One region of the Brevibacillus sp. GCM10020057 genome, then DNA from elsewhere that is predicted to be linked to it. Evidence: riboswitches for the same ligand, from Rfam matches in the RefSeq annotation. Region 1 holds a riboswitch; each other region holds the start of a gene.
What was found. Region 1 has a riboswitch for cobalamin ahead of ACFSO0_RS13715 (ABC transporter substrate-binding protein). Riboswitches for the same ligand answer to the same signal wherever they lie in the genome.

Region 1 (4,639 bases):
CGAGCAAGTCAAGTACATCATCGTGACCCATATCCATCTGGACCACGCTGGCGGCGCGGGCCTGTTTTTGCAAGAATGTCCCAATGCCACCGTCGTCGTCCATCCGAAGGGAGCGCGCCATCTCGTCGATCCGAGCCGTCTCATTGCAGGGGCGCGCGCGGTGTACGGAGAGCAGTTTGACTCGTTCTTCGACCCGATCGTCCCCATACCGCAGGAGCGGCTGCTGACGCGGGCGGACGGGGAGACGCTGCAGATTGGGCCGAATTGTGTGCTGGAGTTCCTCGATTCCCCGGGTCACGCCAAGCATCATTTCAGCATTTACGATCCGGTCAGCAACGGCATGTTCACCGGAGATACGGCAGGAGTCTACTATCCGCAGCTGTCCAGGGACGGGATTCACCTGTTCCTGCCGTCCACCTCGCCGAATCAGTTTGATCCGGATGAGACACTCGCTTCCATCGCGCGCTACCGCGAGCGGCGGCTGGATCGGATCTACTTTGGGCATTTCGGTATGACGGAGCGGGTAGAAGACGTCTTCCGCCAGATCGCGGAGTGGCTGCCCGTGTTTGTACAGGAAGGACAAGCTGTTCTGGCGCAGGAGCTCGGCCATGAAGAGCTGGCGAACAGGCTGCTGCAAAAGGTCACCGCTCATCTGAAGTCGCTTGGCGTGCCGGACGATCATGACGTGCATGCGATCCTCTCGCTCGATTTGTCTGTCTGCGCAATGGGCATCGTCGACTATTTGCAGAAAAAAGGCAAGTAAGCGCCGGAAAAGGCAGAACCAGGGCGAAGGGGCACGGGTGTTGAGGTGCGGCGCAGCCAAGTTTTCGGGTTCTTTTTTTTCTAAAGGAATGCTATCATGTTGGGGGGAGACAACCACATAGGAATAGCGTGAACAGGTGCCTCGTCCCGCATGTGCGGCCGGGGTGAAAAGGGAAGCCGGTGCGAGTCCGGCGCGGTCCCGCCACTGTAAATCGGGTGTTTGTGCCCATGAGCCAGGAGACCTGCCTGTTTGCTTGCGTGCCAATGTTCCTTCGCGGAAAGGAGCGGCCGGATCGATTGTCTTGTGCAAATGGGCACTTGTCTGCCAGCCATTTGGGACCTGAAAAGCCGACCCTTCGCTTCTCTTGCGGGAGCAAAGGGTTTTTTGTTTGGCAAAAAAGCGGCGATCGCTTTCCCGTGCCGTCCTGTCCACCCGTACAGGAGATTAAGGAAGGAGTATCACCAATGAAACGTTTTTGGAAGCTGGCCATCCCGCTCGTGGCGGCTGTAAGCCTGATCGGTTGTGCAAATAGCCAAACCGCGCAGCCGTCCGAAAATGCCACACAGCAGCAAACGGACACCAACCAATCTGGAGGAAGCCAGCCGGCGGCAACGGAAACCGTCTATCCACTGACGGTGACGGACGCTACCGGCAAGGAAGTGAAGATTCCGAAAGCGCCGCAGCGCATTGTGTCTACCTCTCCAGCCGAGACGGAAATTTTGTTTGCCCTGGGGCTGGATCAGCAGATTGTGGGTGTCTCGGATTTCGATGACTACCCGGAAGCGGCAAAAGCAAAGCCGAAAGTCGGCGGAGTCGTGAAGCCAAACGAGGAGGCGATCCTGTCGCAGAGCCCGGACCTGGTGATCGGCGGGATTTCCATGGAGAAACCGGTGGCCGAAAAATTGAAGTCGCTGGGCATGCCCGTCTATGTGACACAGCCGAAGACGCTCGATGACATCATGAACAACATCGTGGTCATCGGGAAAATGACGAATCGCCAGCAGCAGGCAGAACAGCTGGTCGCAGGCATGAAGCAGGACATCGCCCGCGTGCAGGACGCCGTAAAAGGGCTGAAGCCGGAGGGGAAGAAAAAAGTATACCTCGAATTTTCGCCGGGCTGGACCGTTGGCAAGGGTGAGTACCTGGACGAGCTGATTACGCTGGCCGGAGCGACGAACATTGCGTCCGACACCGTGGGCTGGAATCCGATCAGCGAGGAGAAAATCGTCAAGGACGATCCGGATGTGATCCTCTACGCGGACGGGATTACGGATAACAAAACAGGCAAAAAGCTGGAGGACATCATTAAAAACCGGAGCGGCTGGGATCAGATCAAGGCAATCCGCGACGGACAAATTTTCGGGATGGATCAAGACACCTTGTCTCGTCCAGGACCGCGCATTACGCAAGGGCTCATCCAGGTAGCGAAGGCGATCTATCCCGATCTGGTGAAATAGATGAAGCAAAGACTGGTTATCTGGGGCGCGGCTGGTATACTGCTGCTTGTCGCTTCCATCGTCATCAGCATCTCGCTCGGGGCAGCCAGCTTGCCGCTGTCACAAGTATGGCTGATCCTGTTGCATCAGGTTCCGGGCTTTTCCGATCTGGTCCCTGCGGGCTGGCCGCAGTCTGCGGAGCAGATTGTCATGAAGGTGCGGTTCCCCCGCGTCGTCCTGGCGGTTCTGGTCGGTGCCTGCCTTTCACTGGCGGGAGCAGGGTTTCAGGGAGTTTTGCGCAATTCCTTGGCCGACCCGTACACGATGGGGGTCGCATCCGGTTCTGCTGTGGGTGCGGCCTTCCTCCTTTTGTTCGGCCTGCAAATCTCCTTTCTCGGGGAATGGAGCACGCCGGTGGTCGCCTTTTTCACGGGCTTTTGCAGCTTGTGGATCGTCATGAGGCTGGCGAATACGCAGGGCAAGCTGCAGACGGAGTCGCTGATTTTGTCAGGGGTCGTCGTGCAGGCTTTTCTCGGCTCTCTGGTATCGTTCATGGTCTCGCTCTCTGACCAGACTGTGAACGAGATCGTCTTTTGGCTGATGGGCAGCCTGTCTTTTCGCGGCTGGACCTTTACATACGTCCTCATGCCGTACCTGCTCGTCGGCTTGCTGATTTTTATTGCCTACTCGCGCGCCCTGAACCTGTTTGCCCTGGGCGAGCGGCAGGCCGCGCATTTGGGCGTGAACGTCGACCGGACCAAGCTGGTCGTGCTGATCGTCTCGACATTGCTGACGGCAGCGGCGGTTTCCATATCAGGCATTATCGGGTTCGTCGGTCTGGTCGTCCCGCATCTCGTCCGTCTGCTGGTCGGACCGGATTATCGCCTGCTATTGCCGATGTCGACCGTGTTTGGCGGCATCTACGTACTTTGGGCCGACACGCTGGCCCGGCTGCTGCTCGCTCCGACGGAGATACCGCTGGGTGTCGTCACCGCCTTTCTCGGAGCGCCGTTTTTTGCTTATTTATTGAAAAAGAACAAACGGACAGGAGGGAGGTAGACCGGTGATCGAGGTGAAGTCTCTGCACAAGGCGTATCACGCGAGAGCCGTCGTCTGTGGCGCAAATTTTTCCGTCGGAGCGGGAGAATTTTTCGGCATCATCGGCCCCAATGGCAGCGGCAAGTCGACTTTGCTGAAGCTGCTTTCCGGCGTCGCCAGTGCTGACGCGGGTGAGATTCTGCTCGGCGGCAAGCCGATTCGGTCTTACGCGCGCAAGGAGCTGGCGCGAATCGTGGCCGTTCTGGAGCAGGAGGCGCTGCCGCCCGTCGGCTTTCGCGTGCGCGAGGTTTTGGAGATGGGGAGATATCCTTATCAAAACTGGCTCGGGGAAGAAGGAGAGGACTCGACTGTGCTGATCGATGACGTCGTGCGCATGCTCGGCCTGTCAGAGCTGCAGGAGCGGAAGCTGGATGAGCTGAGCGGAGGGGAAAAGCAGCGGGTCGCCCTTGGCAAGGCACTGGTGCAAAAGCCGCAGGTGCTCCTGCTCGACGAACCGACGACCTACCTGGATATCGGCTATCAAATCCAGCTGATGGACATTGCCCGCAGCTGGCAAAAAAACAACCAGGTCACAGTGGTGGCGGTGCTGCACGACCTGAATCTGGCCTCCCTGTACTGCGACCGCATCCTGCTGATGCACAAGGGGCGGCAGGTGAGCGTAGGCAAATCGCGCGACATTTTGCGCAGCAGCCTGATTGAACAAGTGTACGGGATAAAGCCGATTGTGATGGAGCACCCGATCCATCAGCTGCCGCAAATCATGCTGCAGCCCGGCTCGTAACCGAAGGAGGCAGGACAGATGATCGCACTGATTACAGGCGGGGCCAAGAGCGGCAAAAGCTTGTTTGCGGAAAGGTACGCGGCGCATCTCGGCTCCCGCGGCGTGTACATCGCGACCTCGCCCGTGTTTGACGAGGAACTACAGGAGCGCGTTCGGCAGCACAGGCTGCGCCGCGAACAGTCGGCGATCGCCTGGGAGACGGTGGAGGAGCCCTATGAGCTGGCCGTCCTCCTGCAGGATCTGGCAGGGAATGCCAAGCGGTGGCCGGAGGGGACTGTCTTCCTTGTCGACTGCCTGACGTTGTGGCTGTCCAATTGGCTGCTCCGCTGTGCGCCGCACGAGGCTGCGGAGCGGATTGGCGAACTGCTGGACAGGCTGGAGGACGCGCTGCGCAGCTTTCCCGGCACGTTGCTTCTGGTCACCAATGAAGTCGGCTACGGGGTCGTTCCGGATACGCCGCTGGGGCGTGTATTTCGCGACCTCGCAGGTGTCATGAACCAGCGGATCGCCGCGCTGTGCGACCAGGTGTTTCTCGTCACGGCAGGTATTCCGATTGAACTTATGAGCAGGGAGTTTACGTGGGAAAAACGCGAATCGGCC
Region 2 (4,639 bases), on a different contig from region 1:
GTTGTTTCCATGATGAGAAAAGAGAAGAGCAGCGATACGAAAGCGACAAAATGCTCCTGAAGCAAAAACAGGAGCATTTTTTGCTAAGCAGCAGTCAAACGGGAACTCTTTGGAGGAAGCTGCTCGATCGCGCTAATTTTGACTGAATGGTGAACATTGGACGATGACCATACTTTTGATCGTTATTTATTTATAATGATGGTAATTACATGTTCTAAGGAAGGTATCTGATTATGTTACATTCAGCTCTCGGACGATTTCGTGTAATCGGTATTATGGAAGGCATTTCGTATTTGGTGCTGCTTGGGATTGCCATGCCGCTCAAGTATTTTTTGCACATGCCCGCTGCGGTAAAAATTGCCGGCTCGCTGCATGGACTGCTTTTCGTGCTCTATGTGCTCGCCCTGGCTCATGTGACGATGACAAACAGATGGTCGGTTTGGAAAGTCGCAGGCGCGTTTATCGCGTCGCTGCTGCCATTTGGCAACTTCGTGCTGGACGCGCGGATCAAACATGAGAAGGCGTAAAGCTATTCCATACTTTCCGGCAGGGACAAGATGCCGCCGTAGAAGGGCTGCTGCTTTGTCTGGCACGCCCAGGAGCGGGTGCCGTATTCGTAGTGCCACCATTCCTGCGCGTAGTTGGTGAATCCGGCCTGGGTCATCACGTGATAGAGCAGGCGGCGGTTGTCGCGGATTTCCCTTTCTTTTTCCGTCGGCGCTGCGATGGTTTCAAAGTGGCGGGTCTCGGCCAACTCGCTGAAATCGTCAAAATCGGTCCCCATCGCAAGCCAGCCGTCCGGTCCGGTGATGGTCAGATCGACGGCTCCTCCGGAGAGATGGGGGGACGGTTTTTCCAGATCAGTCGAAGGCTTGGCGACGAATTTGCGCAGTTCTTCCACGATGGCTTCTTCGTCCGTCCAGCCTTGCGCGATCAAGGATTGGCGAAAGCCCTCGTACAGTGAGGACTGGACCTCGTGCGACCGCCAGCCGTCCAGCACGACCAGCTGATAGCCTGCCGGCAGCAGTCCGGCAGCGAGCGCCAGTCTTTCTGCGGCTCCTTTGCGCAAGTAGACTTCCGGCTGTGCACCCTTGTAGCCGAGGTGGTAGTAGGCGGGATAGATGGCGATCCGGGGACTGTAACCCGTGAGCGGGACCATCGGCTCGCCGCATTCGCTGGCAGGAGGGGGGCAGGCGGTTTGGTCGTCGAGATTTGCCGGAATCGGTGGAATGTTCATCGGGTTCACTTCCTTGCTGATTTTGCCAGGTTTGACTTCAGAAAATGGCAGCGGCAAACCAGTTTTTCGTTAACTGAAATTATAGTTAATTTTCTGCAAGAAGTATATTGCTTGCCAGAAGGAGAGAGCAGACGCGCCATACGAGCGCCGCTGCAAGCTGTGGACCGCTCGCGGGGCACTCGTAATCGGCATTCTGTTCGTAAAAGCAGCAGTAGCCGCCCAGACGGCAAGCACCTTTTCCCCAGCTTTTGCTTGAATCCCGACCGTCATTTGCTATTATTAAAACAAGTGCCTGTCATAGACGGACGCGACAGATGAATATGTATCGTACAAACAGGTCCTTGCTTCTGTGAATGTCGTTTGCGGAAGGCAAGGTTAAAAGGGAAGTTTGGTGAAAAGCCAACGCGGTCCCGCCACTGTATGAGAGGAGCCCATCTTCACGGCGCAAGCCATCCACTGCCCAATCGGGAGCGGGAAGGAGAAGAAGGGTGATGACGCTCGAGCCAGGAGACCTGCCTGTTTTGTGTGTGCACTGATTTCCTTCGGGTCAAAGGAAGAGGTGAGGATTGTTGCATGCTGCCATCCGCGCTTTGCTTTCCTTTTTTCGTAAAAGAAGGAGAACAAGGCGTTTTTATTTGCATGAAGCAGTCCCATCAACTTTTTTGGAGGATTCCCAATGACAAAACAAGAGGCAAAACGCGGACTGCTGTTGGTGTATACAGGCGACGGTAAAGGAAAGACGACGGCAGCGCTCGGGCTGGCGGTTCGCGCGACCGGGCGGGGCAAAAAGGTGTTGGTGGTGCAGTTCATCAAGTCGCCGGAGCGGACGTACGGGGAGAAGATCGTCTTTGACAAGATCGGAATCGAGATCGTGCAGAAAGGGAGCGGCTTTACGTGGACGAAGACGCCCGAGGAGCATCGCGCAGCCTTGCAGGAGGCGTGGAGGTACGCGAAGGAGCGGCTGCTCGGCGGCGCCTACGATGTCGTCATTTTCGACGAACTGAACAACGCTTTGGCCATCGACAGCTTTCCCATTGACGACGTGCTGCCGCTCGCGGATGTGCTGGAGACGATCAAAAGCCGGCCGAAGCATATCCATCTCGTCATCACGGGACGCAGCGCGCGCCAGGAAATCATCGAGATGGCGGACCTGGTGACGGAGATGAAGCCAATCAAGCACTACTACGACGAAGGCATTCCCGCCGTGCTGGGGGTCGAATTTTGATGGGCGTGCTGGAGACGTACGGGCATGGCGGCGACCTGTGGACGGCGGCGCAGCGGTTCGGCGTGGCCCCGGGCGACTTTCTCGACTACAGCGCGAACATCAATCCGCTCGGGCTGCCGCCAAGCGTCCGGGAAATGCTGCTCGCCTCGCTGGCGGAGGTCACGCGATACCCGGACCCCGGTCATCGGCAGTTCCGTCAGGCTTTGGCCGCACGTCTGGAATTGCCGGAAGCGTGGCTTTTGCCCGCGAACGGGGCGGCGGAGGCGATGGCGCTGGCGATTCTCGGCCTCGCGCCGCAGACGGTCGGCGTGGTGTACCCGTGCTTTTCCGAATACGCCCAGCTGGCCCGGCAGTTCGGCGCCCAGGTCATCGGCTGCTGCGGTCGGGAGGAGCTGGGCTTCAAGCCGGACACAGATGAGCTGTACCGTCTGTTTGAAGCGAGCGATCTCGTCTTCGTCGGCTCGCCGAACAATCCGACAGGCATTCTGTACACGCCGCAGGAGCTGCGGCAAATGGCGGACTGGGCGCAAGAGACGAAGACGTGGCTGGTCGTGGACGAAGCCTTTCTCGACTTCGTGCAGGAGGAGCGGCAGTTTACGCTGGCGAGCAATCTGGAGCGCTATCCCCGCGTCATTCTCATGCGCTCGATGACCAAGATGTACGCCATTCCCGGGTTGCGGCTCGGCTATGCCATCGCCCAGCCCGAGGTGATCGGGCGGATGCGCGCCAAACAGGTGAGCTGGAGCGTCAATGCGCTGGCGCTGCGGGCAGGAGAGCTGTGCCTCGCGGAGCAGGCGTATGAGCGGCAGACGCGGGCGCTGATCGCTCGCGAGCGGGAATACCTCGCCGGATTTATTCGCAGCGAGCTGGGCTGGCGGGTGTGGCCGGGCGAGGCGAACTTCTTGCTGCTGCGCACGCCGGCGGACAGGACAGCAGAACAGCTGCAGGCGATGCTTGGCAAAAAAGGCATCCTCGTCCGGAGCTGCGCCATGTATCCGGGGCTGACTGTCCATGATGTGCGGATCGCGGTGCGCGGACGCTCAGACAACGAGCGGCTGACGGCGGCCTTGCGTGACGTCTGGCGCGAGGGGAGGTGGGCCGAGTGAGTGTCATTCTGGTGACGGGAGGTGTCCGTTCCGGCAAGAGCCGCTTCGCGGAAGAGCTGGCGGAGCGGACGAGCGAATCGGTGATCTACGTGGCTACGGGAGAAGCGTGGGATGAAGAAATGTCTCTGCGCATCGCTCGGCACAAAGCTCGCAGGCCTGCAAGCTGGGGCTGCCTGGAAGCGGGCGGGCGGCTGGCGGAATCGCTGGAAGCGTCCGCGAACTATGAAGTCGTGCTCGTCGATTGTCTGTCGACATGGGTGAGCAATCGGCTGATGAGCGTGCCCGAGGAGCAGTGGCGCAGCGAAGCGATCTCGCGGGACGTGCTGCGCGAGGCAAAGGAGTGGCTCGCTGCTGTGGCGAAGCGCGGCGAGAGCCAGACGGTTATCGCCGTGACCAGCGAGGTCGGTCTCGGCGGCGTGGCAATGAACCGGCTGGGCCGCTGGTTCGCTGACGTGCTGGGGGATGTCAACCAGCTGGCGGCGCGGCAAGCCGAGACGGTCTACGCGGTCATGGCGGGCATTCCGTGGAGGATCAAAGGATGAACGCGCTGTGGCATGCCATTGCATTTTTTACGAGAATTCCGGTTCCGTGGCTTACGCCCTCCGAGAAGGCGTGGAAACAGAGTGTCAATGCGTATCCGGTTGTCGGGATCGTGATCGGGCTGGTGCTGTGCGGCGTACATCAGGCGGCGCTCTGGCTGTTTGGGCCGCTGGTAGCCGCCGTATTGACGCTCGCGGCGTGGGTGTACACCACGGGTGGACTGCATCTGGACGGCTGGATGGATCTGGCCGATGGGCTGGGCAGCAGCCGACCGCGCGAGCAAGTGCTGCAAATCATGAAAGACAGCCGGGTCGGCGCGATGGGCGTCCTGGCGGCGGTGCTGCTGCTGCTGCTCAAAGCGGCAGCGCTGGCGGAGTTGTCCCGCGCGGAATGGACGCTGCTGCTGCTCGCCCCGTTTGCGGCCCGCACGCATGTCTTATTGTCCATCTGGTTCTGGCCGTATTTGTCGGCGGAAAAAGGCATCGGCAAGGGCATTCGCGAAGGGCTGTCCCCTGCTTCCATCTGGCTGGG
Region 3 (4,639 bases), on a different contig from region 1:
CGGCAATCCTCAAAATGAACCCATGCACTACGGTGAAGTCTTTGGCATTTGGAGTTATCTCTCCGTCAGTAAAGGGCTGCTTGTCGGCTATCAAACATTCATCAATCATACCGGTGACAAGGATCTGAAAAATTTCCTCGAAGACCTTATCCGGACTATGAAACCAGAGATTGAGCAGGTTGAAAAAATGTTGAAAGTAAATGGAGTCGCCCCGCCGCCTGCTCCACCTGAACGCCCTGTTGCTTCTCTCGAGAGTATCCCCGTTGGCGCCCGCTTTAACGATCCCGAGATTGCAGTTGGCGTTGCAACCAATCTTGCTGCGGGAATGGTTGCATGCAGCCAAATCATCGGGCAATGTATTCGAGAAGATATTGCAACGATGTTTGCCCAATTCCACCAGGCAAAAGTTCAAGCAACTGGCCGACTGCTCCGCATCAGCAAAGAAAAAGGTTGGTTAGTGCCGCCGCCATTACATTTGCAAACGCCTGAACTGGCGCACGTTTAACCTTGTCTCAAGCCATACCAAGTCTACGGTCGGTTTCCTTCGCCCGCTAAAAAAAGAGGCGCCCCTACACCGAGGCGACCTCTTCCTTTCGTTCTTCCAGTCTTCGTTTCCAGTCGGCAAGGGACTGCGGGATGCCCTCGCCCATTTCCCTTTTCCATGACGGCGGGAGCATCTCCCACACTTCCGCGATCAAAGGTATGCCAAGGTGCAGACTCTCCAGCATCTGCCGCTCTGCCAATAATGCCTGCGGTTCCCCGGCAAAAACAAGGCGGCCTCCATCCATGACACAGATCCACTCCGCCCACTCGAAGGCGATGTCCATATCGTGCGTCGCCATCAGGACGGTCGTGCCGCTGCGATGGATCTGGTCCAGCTCGCGGAGCAGGTTTTTCGTCTGGTAGCGGTCGAGGTAGGCCGTCGGCTCATCGAGCAGCAGCAGCTCAGGCTCCAGGACCATGACGCCTGCCAGTGCCAGACGGCGTTTTTGCCCCAGGCTCAAGTGGTGAATGGGCGTTTCCGCCAGCTCGCTCATGCCGAATGCCTCCAGCGCCTTGCCTACCTTTTCCCGGATGGTGTCGGGCGGCAGCTTCCGGTTCACGAGACCGTAGGAGACGTCCTCCGCCACCGTACTGGCGATGAGCTGGTGCTCCGGGTCCTGAAAGACGAGACCGACCTTCTGCGTCATCTCCTGCAAAAAGGAGCGCTTGTAGACGAACGGCTTCCCCCTCCACCGCACCTCTCCCTGCCTGGGCTGGAGAATGCCGTTGGCGTGCTGGAACAGCGTCGACTTCCCGCAGCCGTTTCGTCCGAGCAGCACGCATTTTTTCCCCTCCGGAATCCCGAAGCTCACCCCGTTCAGTACAGACTTCTGTCCGCCCGGGTAGGTGTATTGCAGATCAGAAAATTCCAGTAACCACGATGTCAAAATGGCCAACCTCCCGTCAAACACTCCAGCAGCACCAGCACGATGCTCCCGAGCACAGATTCCCGTTCGTAGCGCGGGGAACGGACGTAGGTACAAAGGCTCTGCACACGCAGGCTCTCCCCGAATCCTCGGGCCGCCATCCCCATGGCCAGCGACTGGTATTTCCGCATGGCGCGGACGAACAGCTGGCTCGCCAGCATGCCTGCGTCACGCAGCAGCGCGCGAAACTCCCGGTGTCCTCCGCGGGACCGCTGCGCCACCCACAGCTGGTAGGACGTGTCCAGCAGGACGAAAATAAACCGGTACATGATCATCAAAAGGTCCGTGAGCAGCTCCGGCAGCCCGATCCGCCGCAAAACCTGCAGCATTTCCGAGAACGGAACCGTAAACAGCAGAAACGAAAAACAGGCGAGGCTGGCCAGGATGCGGGTCAGCAGCGTCAGCGCCCGGTGAACGGACACGGGAGCGATGTAGAGCGCGTGCGAGGCTCCCATCTTCCACGATACCACCGCGTCTTGCGGGGGACCGCCAGCCGCCCCGCCTGCCAGATCAAAAAGCAATGCCGGCAGTCCGGCCAGGAAAAAGGACAGCGGCAAAACCAGAAACATCAGGTGCGCCTTGAACGGAATGCGGGCGTAGCCGACCACCCACACTCCCATCCAGAGGAACACAAGCAGCTGCACCAGCGAATGCCCCGTCAAAACCAAAAGCAGCAGCACGCTGCCAAACAGCAGCTTGTGCGCAGGCGGCAAATGCCGCAAACGGTTTTGATAGGAAAGGGAATCGAGCTGCTGCCAGTTCATTTCTTCGCCTTATCCGCGCGGCCTTTGTACAGTCCCACCGCATAGCCTACGACTCCCGCGCCGAGCGCCGCCTGCACCGCGAACAGCAGGCCCTCCGTCTCGCCTCCTGGCGGCTCGAGAAACGGATGGAACCACGGCTGATAGGCAGGGGCAATCTCCTTGATCGCTTCTTCTGCCGCGCCATCCGCCCCTCCGAATTCGGAATCCTTGATGAACAACAGCGGAGCCACAGCCAGCACGACGACACCCAGGACAAGCAGCCAGTTCATTCCTTTTTTCACAGCGATTCCTCCCGTTTCAGCAGGCGCAGCTGCGCCAGTTCATTTGCGTTGTACGCTTGCAGCCAGTTCCAGACGAGCACCGTCAGCAGCCCTTCGCTGATCGCCAGCGGCACTTGCGTGATGGCAAAGATGCCCGCGAATTTGCCAAACGAAGCCAGGACGCCGCCTTTCGCAGCCGGAAAAGCGAGCGCCAGCTGGAGCGAAGTGACGACGTAGGTAGACAAATCAGCCAGGGCCGCTGCCGTGAACACGGCGAGCCGCTGCTTGCCGCTGCGCATGATGAGGCGGTATACGCCAGATGCGACCATCGGGCCGACGACGGCCATCGACACGGCGTTCGCGCCCAGCGTCGTCAGCCCGCCGTGGGCCAAAAGCAGCGCCTGGAACAGCAGCACCATGCTGCCGAGCACGGTCATCGCCAGCGGGCCGAACATGATCGCCCCCAGCCCCGTCCCTGTCGGGTGAGAGCTGCTGCCGGTCACAGAAGGAATTTTCAGCGCGGACAGCACAAAGGCGAACGCCCCGGATACCCCAAGGAGCAGCTTCATCTGCGGATGCTCCTTGACGATCCTGCCTATGGAACGCAAGCCAAAGATAAAAAACGGCAGGAACACGACCCACCAGAACAGCGCCCACGACATAGGCAAGTACCCTTCCATGATGTGCATGGCGTGTCCGGTCTGCGGTTCATTTACCATGAAATAAAGTATAAATCCGACCATCAATAGACCGTCTGTTACAAATCGAGATCGATTCATGTGCACACTCCTCCCTGCTTCTCCCATTTTCATCCGTTCTGATCTTGCCGGAAAACGGACCTGCCGAAAAACCCGGCCGCACCGCCCCTCTTGTGCCCAAAGGGCGTGTATCTCGCTCTCCGGCTTCGTTCGCGAAGTCTCGCGATGCTGCGCTCGTGCTGGTACGAAAAAAAGCCTCATCCCCATAGTGGACGAGACTTGTGTACATGCAACAACAGACTGACCGCGCAGCCCTATTGCCAACTGTTCACCTCTCCTTTCCGCGAAGGTTTTCCGGTGTGGCATGAGGTAGGTCTCCTGGCTTCCAGATCGATGCGCTCTTTGCCCTTCCCCATACACGTATGAGTGGATTGCTTCAAAGAGAACTCCCTGGTTACAGTGGCGGGACCGCTCGGGACTTTCACCCGATTCCCTGTTACCCCGTATGTGCTGTCACATACAGGCACCTGATGCCGACGATATGCAATTATTGGACGTTCCTGATTGTCCATCACTATTATACTGCAACTGGCTGAAAAAGAGAACGATAGGGAAAAGCAAGAAGCTGCGCCCCGTCGATAGCAGGCGGCACAAAAAGACCGATGGCTCCTTTGCCGAAGCCATCGGCCGCTACGCTCCCGGCTATTTCGCGTCTACGCCAATCGCTTCGCTCAGGTGGGAAAAACCGTCCCGCTCCAGCAGGCGCAATAGCTGCTTGTTGATTTGCTTGACGATTCCCGGCCCTTGGTAAATCATCCCGGTGTACACCTGGACCAGGCTCGCCCCGGCACGGATCTTGTCGTAGGCATCTTGTCCTGTGAAAATACCGCCCACGCCGACGATCGGCACCATGTCTCCTACTTCCTGGTAGATTTCCTTCACCCATGCCGTCGAGCGCTCCGTCAGCGGTCTGCCGCTCAATCCGCCCGCTTCCTCCGCACGCGGATGGCCTGCTACTGCTTCGCGGGACAGCGTCGTATTCGTCGCAATAATCCCCGCGATGCCCTCTTCGACCGCCGCGTGCACGACATCGTGCATCTGCTCGTCCGACATGTCAGGCGCTACTTTCAGGAGAATCGGCTTTTTCTTCACGCCCCGACCTTCCAGCTCCGCCGCTTTTTCCCGAACGGCGCGAACGAGCACGCGCAGGCTCTCCGTCTCCTGAAGGTCGCGCAAGTTCGGCGTATTCGGAGAGCTGATGTTGATGACGAAGTAATGGCCGTACGCATACAGCATGTCCATGCATTTGCTGTAGTCGCTCGCGGCTTCTTCGTTGGGCGTCACCTTGTTTTTCCCGATGTTGATGCCAATCGGCACGTCGGAATACGCGAAGTCTACCAGATGCTGCGAGGCGAGATAGGCGCCGTTGTTGTTGAAGCCCATCCGGT
Region 4 (4,639 bases), 540 kb from region 1:
GGCATGTCCGGCGGAGTCGACTCCTCCGTGACGGCTTACCTGCTCAAGCAACAGGGATATGACGTCATCGGCATCTTCATGAAAAACTGGGACGATACCGATGAATTCGGCCACTGCACGGCGGAAGATGATTTCCAGGATGTCCGGCGCGTCTGTGAACAGATCGGCATTCCATACTACACTGTCAATTTTGAAAAAGAGTACATGGAAAAAGTCTTCCAGTATTTTTTGGATGAATATAAACGGGGGCGCACCCCCAATCCCGACGTCATGTGCAACCGGGAGATCAAGTTCGGCGAGCTGCTCGCCAAGGTCATGGACCTTGGGGCTGACTACATCGCGACCGGTCACTACGCGCAGGTAAAGGAAGTGGACGGCGAATTCAAGCTGATTCGCGGCGCAGATTCCAACAAGGATCAGACGTACTTCCTGAACGTGCTGGGACAGGCCCAATTGTCCCGCACGATGTTTCCCATCGGCCATCTCCCTAAAGCGAAAGTGCGGGAAATCGCCGAGCAGGCAGGGCTTGCGACGGCGAAAAAGAAAGACAGCACCGGCATCTGCTTTATCGGGGAACGGAATTTCCGCGAGTTTTTGCAAAACTATTTGCCGGCCAAGCCTGGCGACATCGAGACCGTAGAGGGAACCGTCATCGGCCGCCACGACGGCTTGATGTATTACACACTGGGCCAGCGCCAGGGACTTGGTATCGGCGGCGGGCACGGCACGACCGGGCAGCCCTGGTTCGTGGTCGACAAAGACTTGAAGCGCAATGTGCTGATCGTAGGCGAAGGCTCCGACCATCCCCGCCTGTATTCCACCAGCCTGTTCGCGACCGACGTAAGCTGGGTCAGCAGCAAGGAGCCGCCTGCTACGTTTACGTGTACGGCCAAATTCCGCTACCGCCAGCCAGATCAGGGGGTTACGGTCCATTTGCGAGAAGGCGGCACCGTCGAAGTCGTGTTCGATAAGCCGCAAAAAGCCGTCACTCCCGGCCAGGCTGTCGTCTTTTACGATGGCGAATACTGTCTGGGCGGCGGTACGATTGATCGAGTCACTTTGATGGACCAGGATAGCCGGAAGTAACGGGGGAGGGAACGCGGTGGACCCGACGAAAAAATCGAAAATCATTATCGTCTCCTTTTTGGCGGGAGCGCTTTTGCTGGGAGGGCTTGCCTACATGAGCATGGCCTCGACGAGCAAGGAACAGATGGCCACGATCAAAAAAGTGATCGAGGAAAACGGCGGGACCATCGTGGCCGGCGGCGTGACGGCCGTTCCGGTGGACGAGAGCCCGTTTGAGCGCAGCGGAAAAGGCAACACCATTTTCAGGATTGAATATACGAAGGATGGGAAGACATACACCGCCTGGTATCGCGCCGAAAACCATTCCTCTATTGTGAAAGAACCGGAAAAGTGGATTCTTCCCTGATGAGAGGGGAAATATCGGGAGAGTGAGGGAATAACATGACCGAATTTGCTGGACTCCGCGAGCTTGCCAGGCTCATTGCGCGGATCGAACCTGAGCTGGAGACAGCTTCCTTGAGCATATTGGCTCATGAACGAAAGGAAGAAATTTCCAATCTGCTGCTGGAGGGGCTGGGGGTGCGCATTCCGGTGCAGCACAGCTCCGGAGAGTACGCCAATCATCTGGCGATCCTTCGCGCAGGCGGCAACAAGTACACCTTTGCCCAAGACTGGCGGGAGGTGTACATCAGCGAAATCAATTTTTGCACATGCCGCATCCCCGCTGGCGCACACGGCCTGCTGGTGCATCACATCGACTATCCCGGCGTAATCTACGATGTGTCGCGGAAGCTGGCCGAGCACGAGATCAACATTTCCAAACTCAACGTCTCGCGGGAGCAAAAGGGCAAAAACGCGCTGCTCGTCTCGGTAACGGATGAGGAGATTACCCCGACAGTCGTAGCGGCGATCGAGGCTCTGCCGCAGATTACCAAAGTGCAATCCCTGCAATAATTTCTCATGTCGGCTTTGATTGGCGCACCGTCCGCAAACTCGCGGGCGGTGCTCTCTTTTTGCTGTCTGTGGGTACGGGCACGCTTGCGGCAGCTGCCAGCAAACTCTCGACTCTCTCTTGACGAACACGATATATTGAGATAAAGTAATTTCTGCCAACTACATATTGATGCGGATGGGTGTCTTGCCAGAAAATAACTGGGAGACTTAATAGGGAAGTCGGTGCGATTCCGACGCGGTCCCGCCACTGTGACAGAGGAGCTTCATTTCTCGTACAGGCCACTGATCGACCGGATCGGGAAGGCGAAATGAAGCCATGATACTGGAGCCAGGAGACCTGCCTAGCCGCTGACACGAAAACCTACGGGAGATAGGGGATGTGTTCGGGCGCTCGATTCGCTGTGCGAGTCGATTTAACTAACTGTGGATTTTTGCGCATTCGACATTCTCATGACGTCGAGTGCGCTTTTCTATTGCCGGGGAAGAAAGGATGGGGCAGATGCTCATCGCGTACGATTCCAAGACGGGAAACGTCCGTCGATTTGTCAAGAAGCTTGGTTTGCCGAGTGTAGAAATTGCCGGAGATATGGTGATTGAGGAGCCGTTTGTGCTGGTCACATATACAACCGGCTTCGGACAAGTCCCGGAAAAAGTGACCGCCTTCCTCAGAAGCAACCATCGCTATTTGCGCGGCGTCGCTGCCAGCGGCAACCGCAACTGGGGAGCGAGCTTTGCCAAAAGCGCGGATACGATTGCCCGCGAGTACGGGGTGCCGATCATATCCAAATTTGAACTGTCCGGTACTATCCGGGATGTTGAACATTTTACGAGCGGGGTGGCCAGGATTGCGGCATATTGAACTGAACAATGAATTAATGCAGCGGGGCGAAGACGGCTTTTACCAGCTGGAAAAAGACAGGGAGGCCGTGCAGGAGTTTCTGCGCGAAGTGGAAGCGAAGACGATGACCTTCGCCAGCGTGAAGGAACGTATGCAGTACCTGATCGAGAACGATTACTACGAAAATGTATACGAGCGCTATTCCGAGGAGCAGGTGGAGGAAGTGACCCGCTTGACGAAGGAAGCGCCGTTCCGGTTTGCCTCCTACATGGCGGCCTCGAAGTTTTACAAGGACTACGCGCTCAAGACGGACGACAAGGCGTACTATCTGGAGCAATATTCGGACCGCGTCGCGATCGTCGCGCTGTCGCTGGCACAGGGAGATTTTGAACGGGCGAAACGGCTTGCGGTGTCCATGATGGACCAACGCTTGCAGCCGGCCACGCCGACCTTTTTGAATGCCGGAAAGAGCCGGCGGGGAGAGATGGTATCGTGCTTTTTGCTCGAAATGGACGATTCGCTCAACTCGATCAACTACATTCTCGGGACGTGCATGCAGCTGTCCAAGATCGGCGGTGGCGTCGCCGTCAATCTGTCCAAGCTGCGCGGCCGGGGAGAGCCGATCAAAGGCGTGGAAGGTGCCGCCAAAGGTATCATGCCTGTGCTCAAGCTGCTGGAGGACGCCTTCTCCTACGCCGACCAGATGGGGCAGCGCAAAGGCTCCGGAGCTGCGTACTACAACATTTTTGGCTGGGATGTAGGCGAATTTCTCGACTGCAAAAAGATTAACGCCGACGAAAAAGCGAGGATCAAGACGCTGTCCATCGGTCTGATCGTCCCCAATATGTTCTACAAGCTGGCGGAGGAAGACAAGCCGCTGACCGTATTTGCCCCGTACTCGGTTTATAAAGAGTATGGCAGACACCTGGACGACATGGACATGGACGAGATGTACGAAGAGCTGCTCGCCAACGACCGCGTGAAGAAAAGAACGCTCATGAGCGCACGCGAGATGTTGACCAAGATCGCCATGGTCCAGCTCGAGTCCGGGTATCCGTACATCATGAACAAGACAAACGCCAACAGAAACCACGCCTTAAAAGACATCGGTTCTGTGAAAATGTCCAACCTGTGCACCGAGATCTTCCAACTGCAGGACACGTCGACGATCAACAACTACGGCGAGCCGGACATCATCCGCCGCGACATCAGCTGCAATCTGGCTTCGCTCAACATCGTCAACGTCATGGAGCAAAAAATGATCCGTGAGTCCGTCTACGAAGGGATCGAAGCCATCACGGCGGTCAGCGACATGACGACGGTGGAGAATGCCCCGGGCGTCCAGAAGGCGAACCGCGAGCTGCATTCCGTCGGGCTCGGCGCCATGAATCTGCACGGTTTTTTGGCGAAAAACAAGATCGCCTACGAGAGCGAGGAAGCCAAAGATTTCGCCCGTACCTTCTTTATGATGATGAATTACTACTCGCTGGAAAAGAGCATGCAGATCGCCCGGGAGAGGGGCACGACTTTCCTTGGCTTCGAGCAGTCGGAGTACGCCAAAGGCACGTATTTTGCCAAATACCTGGAAAACGATTATCGACCGCGGACGGAGCGAGGCAAGCAGCTTTTTGCCGGCATGCACGTGCCGACACCAGAGGATTGGGCAGCCTTGAAGCAGCTTGTCCAGACGTACGGCCTGTATCACGCGTACCGTCTGGCCATCGCGCCGACACAGAGCATTTCCTACATTCAGAACGCGACGTCGAGCGTCATGCCGATTGTCGAGCACATCGAGACGAGGACGTACGCCAACTCGACGAC

Region 2: it holds a riboswitch for cobalamin, as region 1 does, so the genes downstream of both, cobO (cob(I)yrinic acid a,c-diamide adenosyltransferase) here and ACFSO0_RS13715 (ABC transporter substrate-binding protein) in region 1, are expected to answer to the same signal.
Region 3: it holds a riboswitch for cobalamin, as region 1 does, so the genes downstream of both, ACFSO0_RS11085 (energy-coupling factor ABC transporter permease) here and ACFSO0_RS13715 (ABC transporter substrate-binding protein) in region 1, are expected to answer to the same signal.
Region 4: it holds a riboswitch for cobalamin, as region 1 does, so the genes downstream of both, nrdI (class Ib ribonucleoside-diphosphate reductase assembly flavoprotein NrdI) here and ACFSO0_RS13715 (ABC transporter substrate-binding protein) in region 1, are expected to answer to the same signal.

Annotation. Positions count from the first base shown of each region.
Region 1 is NZ_JBHUJW010000043.1:31,257-35,895, forward strand. It holds gene ACFSO0_RS13710 (MBL fold metallo-hydrolase) at 1-763, shown strand, start outside; cobalamin riboswitch at 881-1,026, shown strand; gene ACFSO0_RS13715 (ABC transporter substrate-binding protein) at 1,228-2,220, shown strand; gene ACFSO0_RS13720 (FecCD family ABC transporter permease) at 2,221-3,258, shown strand; gene ACFSO0_RS13725 (ABC transporter ATP-binding protein) at 3,263-4,039, shown strand; gene cobU (bifunctional adenosylcobinamide kinase/adenosylcobinamide-phosphate guanylyltransferase) at 4,058-4,639, shown strand, end outside.
Region 2 is NZ_JBHUJW010000009.1:12,855-17,493, forward strand. It holds gene ACFSO0_RS03080 (DUF3817 domain-containing protein) at 234-527, shown strand; gene ACFSO0_RS03085 (M15 family metallopeptidase) at 530-1,237, opposite strand; cobalamin riboswitch at 1,557-1,771, shown strand; gene cobO (cob(I)yrinic acid a,c-diamide adenosyltransferase) at 1,914-2,462, shown strand; gene cobD (threonine-phosphate decarboxylase CobD) at 2,462-3,568, shown strand; gene cobU (bifunctional adenosylcobinamide kinase/adenosylcobinamide-phosphate guanylyltransferase) at 3,565-4,110, shown strand; gene cobS (adenosylcobinamide-GDP ribazoletransferase) at 4,107-4,639, shown strand, end outside.
Region 3 is NZ_JBHUJW010000034.1:145,236-149,874, forward strand. It holds gene ACFSO0_RS11065 (DUF3231 family protein) at 1-505, shown strand, start outside; gene ACFSO0_RS11070 (energy-coupling factor ABC transporter ATP-binding protein) at 570-1,430, opposite strand; gene cbiQ (cobalt ECF transporter T component CbiQ) at 1,427-2,233, opposite strand; gene ACFSO0_RS11080 (energy-coupling factor ABC transporter substrate-binding protein) at 2,230-2,514, opposite strand; gene ACFSO0_RS11085 (energy-coupling factor ABC transporter permease) at 2,511-3,272, opposite strand; cobalamin riboswitch at 3,543-3,737, opposite strand; gene ACFSO0_RS11090 (quinone-dependent dihydroorotate dehydrogenase) at 3,894-4,639, opposite strand, start outside.
Region 4 is NZ_JBHUJW010000043.1:573,847-578,485, forward strand. It holds gene mnmA (tRNA 2-thiouridine(34) synthase MnmA) at 1-1,086, shown strand, start outside; gene ACFSO0_RS16485 (hypothetical protein) at 1,103-1,432, shown strand; gene ACFSO0_RS16490 (ACT domain-containing protein) at 1,468-1,980, shown strand; cobalamin riboswitch at 2,141-2,339, shown strand; gene nrdI (class Ib ribonucleoside-diphosphate reductase assembly flavoprotein NrdI) at 2,480-2,839, shown strand; gene nrdE (class 1b ribonucleoside-diphosphate reductase subunit alpha) at 2,826-4,639, shown strand, end outside.